2 linked regions of the Haladaptatus sp. R4 genome follow. The protein of the gene in region 2 binds, or shares a complex with, the protein of the main gene of each other region. Links are inferred from orthologs where the notes say so. Each region holds a gene or a part of one and is shown on either strand. Other genes may lie near its edges. The genes, in order: A4G99_RS13945 and A4G99_RS06520.

Evidence for each region.
Region 1: the proteins of A4G99_RS06520 (region 2) and A4G99_RS13945 are in contact, whole or in part, in a crystal structure (PDB 2QMU), measured with the Saccharolobus solfataricus proteins. The link is inferred for Haladaptatus sp. R4 from one-to-one orthologs. Residues at the interface, in WP_009988771.1 of Saccharolobus solfataricus: Trp33, Pro65, Glu66, Gln148, Val151, Asp152, Val154, Ser155, Lys156, Ala159, Leu160, Tyr163, Arg164, Lys167, Ile180, Ile181, Pro182, Val183, Ser184, Leu186, His187, Ile189, Asn190, Asp192, Ser193; in WP_231918336.1 of Saccharolobus solfataricus: Met1, Leu2, Arg4, Leu5, Tyr6, Lys8, Leu9, Pro10, Ile106, Lys108, Lys109, Glu110, Lys111.

The regions. Positions count from the first base shown.
Region 1 is NZ_LWHG01000021.1:853,791-856,921, forward strand. Bases 242-3,050 are described here. They hold A4G99_RS13945 (translation initiation factor IF-2 subunit beta), read left to right. Parts: upstream 242-1,246; coding sequence 1,247-1,855; downstream 1,856-3,050. Other genes in these bases: A4G99_RS13935 (DUF5790 family protein), read right to left, coding at 242-561; A4G99_RS13940 (dihydroneopterin aldolase family protein), read right to left, coding at 821-1,162; azf (NAD-dependent glucose-6-phosphate dehydrogenase Azf), read left to right, coding at 1,941-2,684; A4G99_RS13955 (NUDIX hydrolase), read left to right, coding at 2,731-3,050. Also shown: A4G99_RS13930 (creatininase family protein), read left to right, coding at 1-64; more of A4G99_RS13935, read right to left, coding at 73-241; more of A4G99_RS13955, read left to right, coding at 3,051-3,131. UniProt on the Methanocaldococcus jannaschii protein: eIF-2 functions in the early steps of protein synthesis by forming a ternary complex with GTP and initiator tRNA.
Region 2 is NZ_LWHG01000011.1:562,880-565,992, reverse strand. The notes cover bases 206-2,996. They hold A4G99_RS06520 (translation initiation factor IF-2 subunit gamma), read left to right. Parts: upstream 206-877; coding sequence 878-2,116; downstream 2,117-2,996. Other genes in these bases: A4G99_RS06510 (DNA-directed RNA polymerase), read left to right, coding at 2,495-2,996; A4G99_RS06515 (PIN domain-containing protein), read left to right, coding at 2,116-2,493; A4G99_RS06525 (winged helix-turn-helix domain-containing protein), read right to left, coding at 206-730. Outside these bases: more of A4G99_RS06525, read right to left, coding at 1-205; more of A4G99_RS06510, read left to right, coding at 2,997-3,067; transcription elongation factor subunit Spt4, read left to right, coding at 3,070-3,113. UniProt on the Methanocaldococcus jannaschii protein: eIF-2 functions in the early steps of protein synthesis by forming a ternary complex with GTP and initiator tRNA.

The sequences.
Region 1 (3,131 bases), on a different replicon or contig from region 2:
GTCGCTCGTGAAGCTTCTCACGGCGGTCGAATCACGCGACGTGCACCGCCCCGAGCACGAGTAGTTTTCTCCTTACTCCTCGTCCTCTTCTTCTTCGACTTCCTCGTCGGCCGCTTCTTCCGCTTCTTCCTCTTCTTCCTCCTCTTCCTCCTCTTCTTCGACTTCCTCGTCTTCGGCGTGTAGTTCCTCCAGCGACCCCTTCAGGCTCGGAATCGTGCTCGCCAGTTCGCCGACCTGCTCGCGGGCGTCCTCGATGTCCGAGATGGCGCTCTCGATGGTCTCGATTTCGGCTTCGAGATCGTCGGCGTCCTCGAATGCGTCCGCGCGCTGTCCCATCGCGTACCACTTCTTCGCGTCGTGCAGGTGCTCGGCGGCGTCGCCAACGTCGAGCGCCGACCGAAGCGCGTTGAGCGCCCCGAGCGTGTTCTCGGCGTCGGTCTCCCAGACCGCTTCGACGGGTGGCAGTTCCTCGCGGGCGGCCGCGAGGTTCTCCTCCACGTCTTCCCGCATTTCGTTCGCCGCTTCTCCGAACAGTTCGTCATCGAACGAGGATTGGCTCATGTCACTTGATTAGACGGGATCGCATTTAAAAGATAACCCGAAACCGGAAGTGAAACGCCAGGTTTTACGACGGTCGAAAGCCAGCGGGCGGCCAATTTGGCCGCCCGCTGGCCGTCTCCCTGTAAAACCTGGACCAAAAGCACTCCTCCTTCATTTCGCTGGCTGACTCGCAGTGTGAGTCAGCCAGTTCCATTCAGTCGTCGGCCCGCTCGCTCCTTCGTCGCTCGCGGGCCAACAGGGCGGAAATCGATTTTTCTTCTCACTTCTCCCGAACCGACTCGATTTTCATCAGCGGGTAGCCGTCCTCCATTTCCATCCGGGTCACGACTTCGGTGTCCTCGTGGTCGATGATGATTTCGACTTCGAGGTATTTACCCGTTAATTCAGTATAGCCGTGGTCGATTTCGTCCGCGAGTTTCTCGGTCAGGATGTCCACTTCGACCGATTCGCAGAACGGCTGATTCTCGATGCTCTCCTCGATTGCGCGTTCGAGGCTGTCGGCGCTGTCGGGGCTGACCGGCGTTCCGGCGAACTGGTGATAGAGCGCGCCGAACTTGATTCCCGCTTCGAAACAGGCCGCGTCTCGGGTCGTCGGTTCCATACCTCGGGAGAGGCGTTGGGGGTTAAAGTTCGTGATGACATGGAACACGGAGCACATTTACGTGTTCACCTCTCACCAAAACACATGGATTACAGTTCTGCACTCGACAGAGGCATGGACGCCGTTCCGGAGTTGGAGACGAGCGACGAGCGATTCAGCTATCCGGACCCGGCCGTACAGAAGGACGGGTCGTTCACACGACTGACCAATTTGGACGACATCGCCGACGCGCTTTCGCGTGATGGCGAGCACGTCCATAGTTCCGTTCAGCGCGAACTCGGAACCAGCGGGAAGTACGAGGACGGACAGGCTCGCTACAGCGGGTCCTTCTCGGTATCCGACTTCGAAACCGCGCTGGACGAGTACGTCGAGGAGTTCGTCATCTGTTCGGAGTGTGGCCTTCCGGACACCCGTCTCGTGCGCGAGAACCGCAACCTCATGCTCCGCTGTGACGCCTGTGGTGCGTTCCGTCCCGTCACGAAACGAAGCACGACGAACCGAACCCAACAGCGCGATGCCGTCGAGGAGGGTCGAACCTACGAGGTCAAGATCACCGGCACCGGACGCAAGGGCGACGGCGTCGCCGAACGCGGCAAGTACACGATTTTCGTTCCGGGCGCACAGAAGGGCGACGAGGTGCAGGTGTACATCGAGAACGTCAACGGGAATCTCGCGTTCGCCCGTCTCGCGTAGGAAGATCTATCGCGGCACGAACGGTCCCAGTCTCGCGCCGCAAAATCGCATGGTTCTTATCGAGGTTGTGCCTCTAGCCGACTGAATGGACGATCCCGTTCTGCTCACGGGTTCCGAGGGCCGCGTCGGGACGGCGATTCTCGGCGACCTCGAATCGAAATACGAGTGGCGATTGCTCGACAGGGAACCGCCAGCGGCGGAACCGTCTGACGAGTTTTTCGTCGCCGATATCACCGACTACGATGCCGTTTACGAGGCAGTGGACGGTGCGGGGGCGATTATCCACCTCGCCGGGGACCCCCGTCCGGAAGCGCCGTGGAACAGCGTGCTCGGCAACAACATCGACGGGACACACACCGTCCTCCAAGCGGCGGTGGACGCTGGCGTCGATAAGTTCGTGTTCGCCTCCTCGAACCACGCCGTCGGTGCCTACGAGACGGAGGAGCGTACCCCCGACCTCTATCGGACACACGACGAGTTCCGACTGGACGGCACCGAACTTCCCCGTCCGAGCAACCTCTACGGCGTCAGCAAGGCCGCCGGGGAAACGCTCGGTCGATACTACCACGACGAGTTCGACATCAGCGTGGCCTGTGTCCGAATCGGTAATCTGACCGAAGGCCACCCGCCGATAGATTACGAACGCGGGCAAGCGATGTGGCTTTCCTACCGCGACTGTGCCCACCTGTTCGACTGCTGTCTGTCGGCCGATTACGGCTACGAAATCGTCTACGGCATCTCGGACAACGACCGGAAGTACTACTCCATCGACCGAGCGCGCGAGGTCCTCGGCTACGACCCGCAGGATAACTCCGCACACCACGACTGACGGGGTATCAGTTCGATTTTAACGACACGCTCCCTCAGTGACGACCATGACCGACGACTGGCGCGACCACGACTGGCCGGTACTCGAATCGAAAGCCGAGTACGAAACCGGGTGGTACACCGGCGGCTACGACCTCGTGGAACAACCCGACGGGACGACGAAGAAGTACTACTGGGCCGACCTTCCACCCGCGGTCGTCATCCTCGCAATCGAAGACGGGCAAGTAGTTTTCGTCGAGCAGTACCGCCCCGTCATCGGGGAGACTTGTTTGGAGTGCCCTGCTGGAATCGTGGAGGACGGCGAATCCTACACGGCCGCCGCGGGACGCGAACTCCGCGAGGAAACCGGCTTCGAGGCCGCCGGTCTCTCGTTGCTCGAAACGTTCTGGGTCGCCACGGGTGCGCTTCGCCACGAGCGAGGCATCGTCTTCGCCGAGGGACTGACCCC
Region 2 (3,113 bases):
AGAACGGCTTCGTACAGAGGTCGATGCCGTGGTCGCTGTAGAACGTGACGACCCGCGACTGGTCCAGAAGCGACAGCCCCACCGTCGAATGGAGTTGGTGATGGCACTGTTCGCAGTGGTGGTCCACCCTGACCTTCGTTCCGAGGACGTTCTCCGTATCCTTCTTCACCGTCGTTCCCATCTTCCCGTTGCACTCAGGGCACACGCCGTCGGCGGCGAGACAGTGGAGGTGGCGCACGCGCTGGTTGAACGCGTCCATGATTTCGTCGCTGGTACGGTCGTTCAGACCGCCCGGTGGGAACGGATAGTTGCCGTGAGCCTTCCCGCAGTCGGGGCAGGCCACCGTCAGCGTCTCCTCCTCGTACGTCGCTCGGAGGTGGGAACCACAGGCGGCGCACGTCTCGTCCAGTTCGATGGGGTCGAGGTGCGGATGTTCGTTGAACGAACCCGCCAGCACCGCGCTCACGACCTTCTTTCCGGCCTGGCGGAAGTCGTAGCCCTCGTCGGTTCGGACGACGAAGTGGTCGGTCAGCTGTTTCAGATGGTAGTTGAACTGGGCGCTGTCGCGCATCCCGACCTCCTTTCGAAGTTCGGAGAAGCCGACTGGTCGTTCCGGGGCCTGCCAAAGCGCCTCTAAAATCGAGAGGCGCGTCTCGTTGGCGATGACCGAGAACGCCTTCGCCGGAGCGAGACAGTCCTCACACTCCTGCAACTCGGTGTCGCTGCTCATGGGGGTAGTTTCGTCGGGTAGCGGATAAAACGTTATGTGAATTACATTTTTGTAACGTCCTTGTCAGGAATGCGCGCGATGCGAGAACAGTAGGTTTATCAGTCGTTCGGGCCGAATCTACGACAAGATTACTTCAGGAGGTCAACGTTGACAGGAACACACAACCAACCGGAGGTGAATATCGGACTCGTCGGCCACGTAGACCACGGAAAGACAACGCTCGTGCAGGCTCTTTCCGGGGAATGGACCGACCAGCACTCCGAGGAGATGAAGCGGGGGATTTCTATCAGACTCGGATACGCGGACGCGACGTTCAGGCAGTGCCCTGGCGTGGACGCACCGGAGTGCTACACGGTCGATGAAACGTGCGACGACGGGAGCGAAAGCGAACCGATTCGAACGGTATCGTTCGTGGACGCGCCCGGCCACGAAACGCTCATGGCGACAATGCTCTCGGGAGCGTCGCTGATGGACGGCGCGGTGCTCGTCGTCTCGGCCACGGAGAACGTTCCGCAGGCCCAGACCGAAGAGCACCTGATGGCGCTCGACATCATCGGCATCGAGAACATCGTCATCGCACAGAACAAGATCGACCTCGTCAGTCCCGACCGCGCGCGACGTAACTACGAACAGATTCAGGAGTTCGTGGAAGGGACGGTCGCGGAGGACGCGCCAGTCGTCCCGATCAGCGCCCAACAGGAGGTCAACATCGACCTGCTGATTCAGGCCATCGAGGAGGAGATCCCGACGCCGGAACAGGACCCGAACGACGACCCACAGATGTACGTCGCTCGCAGTTTCGACATCAACCGTCCCGGCACGACGTGGGACAGTCTCACTGGCGGCGTGCTCGGCGGCAGTCTCGTTCAAGGAAAGCTCAACGCGGGCGACGAACTCGAACTCCGTCCCGGACGCGAAGTGGAAGAAGGCGGCCAGACGCAGTGGGAACCCATCCAGACCGACGTGCGGTCCCTCCAAGCGGGTGGCGAGATGGTGGACGAAGCCACGCCCGGCGGCCTACTCGGCGTCGGAACGGGTCTCGACCCGAGCCTCACCAAGGGTGACGCGCTGGCCGGACAGGTCGCGGGGACCCCCGGCAGTCTCCCGCCGACGTGGGAGCAGTTCACGATGAAAGTCGATCTGCTCGAACGCCTCGTCGGCATGGACGAGCAGAACGTGGACGAAATCAGCACGGGCGAACCGCTCATGCTGACGGTCGGAACGGCGACGACGGTCGGTGCCGTCACCAGCGCGCGCGACGACGAGTGTGAAGTCTCGCTCAAGCGTCCCGTCTGTGCGGCTGAAGGGGCGAAAATCGCCATCAACCGCCGTATCGGCGCACGCTGGCGGCTCATCGGCATCGGAACCCTCACGACCCAGAACTGATGGTTCACACCGTCGTCATGGATACCAGTGCCCTCATGATGCCCGTCGAATGTGGCGTCAGGGTGTTCGACGAACTCGACCGGCTATTGGGCCAGTTCGAGTGTGTCACCCCTCGCGCCGTCGTCACCGAACTCGACGGACTGTCACAGGGCAACGGCAAGGAGGCGACCGCCGCGAGTGTGGGAGCCGATTTGGCGACGCGATGTCGAACCATCGACCACGAGGAATCGTACGCCGACGACGCATTGGTCGAACTCGGACCCGAGTTCGACTTCGTCGTCACGAACGACGCACCCCTTCGTACACGCCTGCTCGACGCTGGCGTATCGGTAATCCATATAAGGGGGAAGAACAAACTCGCAATCACTCAACCATAGCATGTATAAACGGGCCAGATTGAAGGACACGGTCGAAGTACCTCCCCAGTTCCTCGCAGACGTTACGCCGGACCTGGTGAAACGGTTACTACAGGACAAACTCGAAGGACGGATGGACGAGGACGTCGGAAGCGTCGTCAGCGTCACCGAAGTTCACGACATCGGCGAAGGTGCCGTACTGCCGAACCGTCCCGGCGTCTACTACGAAGCGGAGTTCGACGCGCTGACGTTCGACCCGCAGATGCAGGAAGTCGTGGACGGCGAAGTCGTCGAAGTCGTCAACTTCGGGGCGTTCGTCGGTATCGGGCCGGTGGACGGCCTGCTCCACGTCTCCCAGATTTCGGACGAATACCTCGCGTTCGACGAGGAGGGCCAAGCGCTCGCCTCCCGCGAGTCCAACCGCACGCTCGGCGTCGGCGACTCCGTTCGCACGCGTATCGTGACCAAGAGTATCGACGAACGCAACCCGCGTGAAAGCAAGATCGGTCTCACGGCGAAGCAGGTCGGCCTCGGTAAACACGGCTGGCTGAAGGAAGACCGTCAAAAGCGCCACGCGACGACGGAGAGCGAATAACGATGGCGAGCAATCGACTCGCCTGCCGAGACTGCCACGCCGTCGT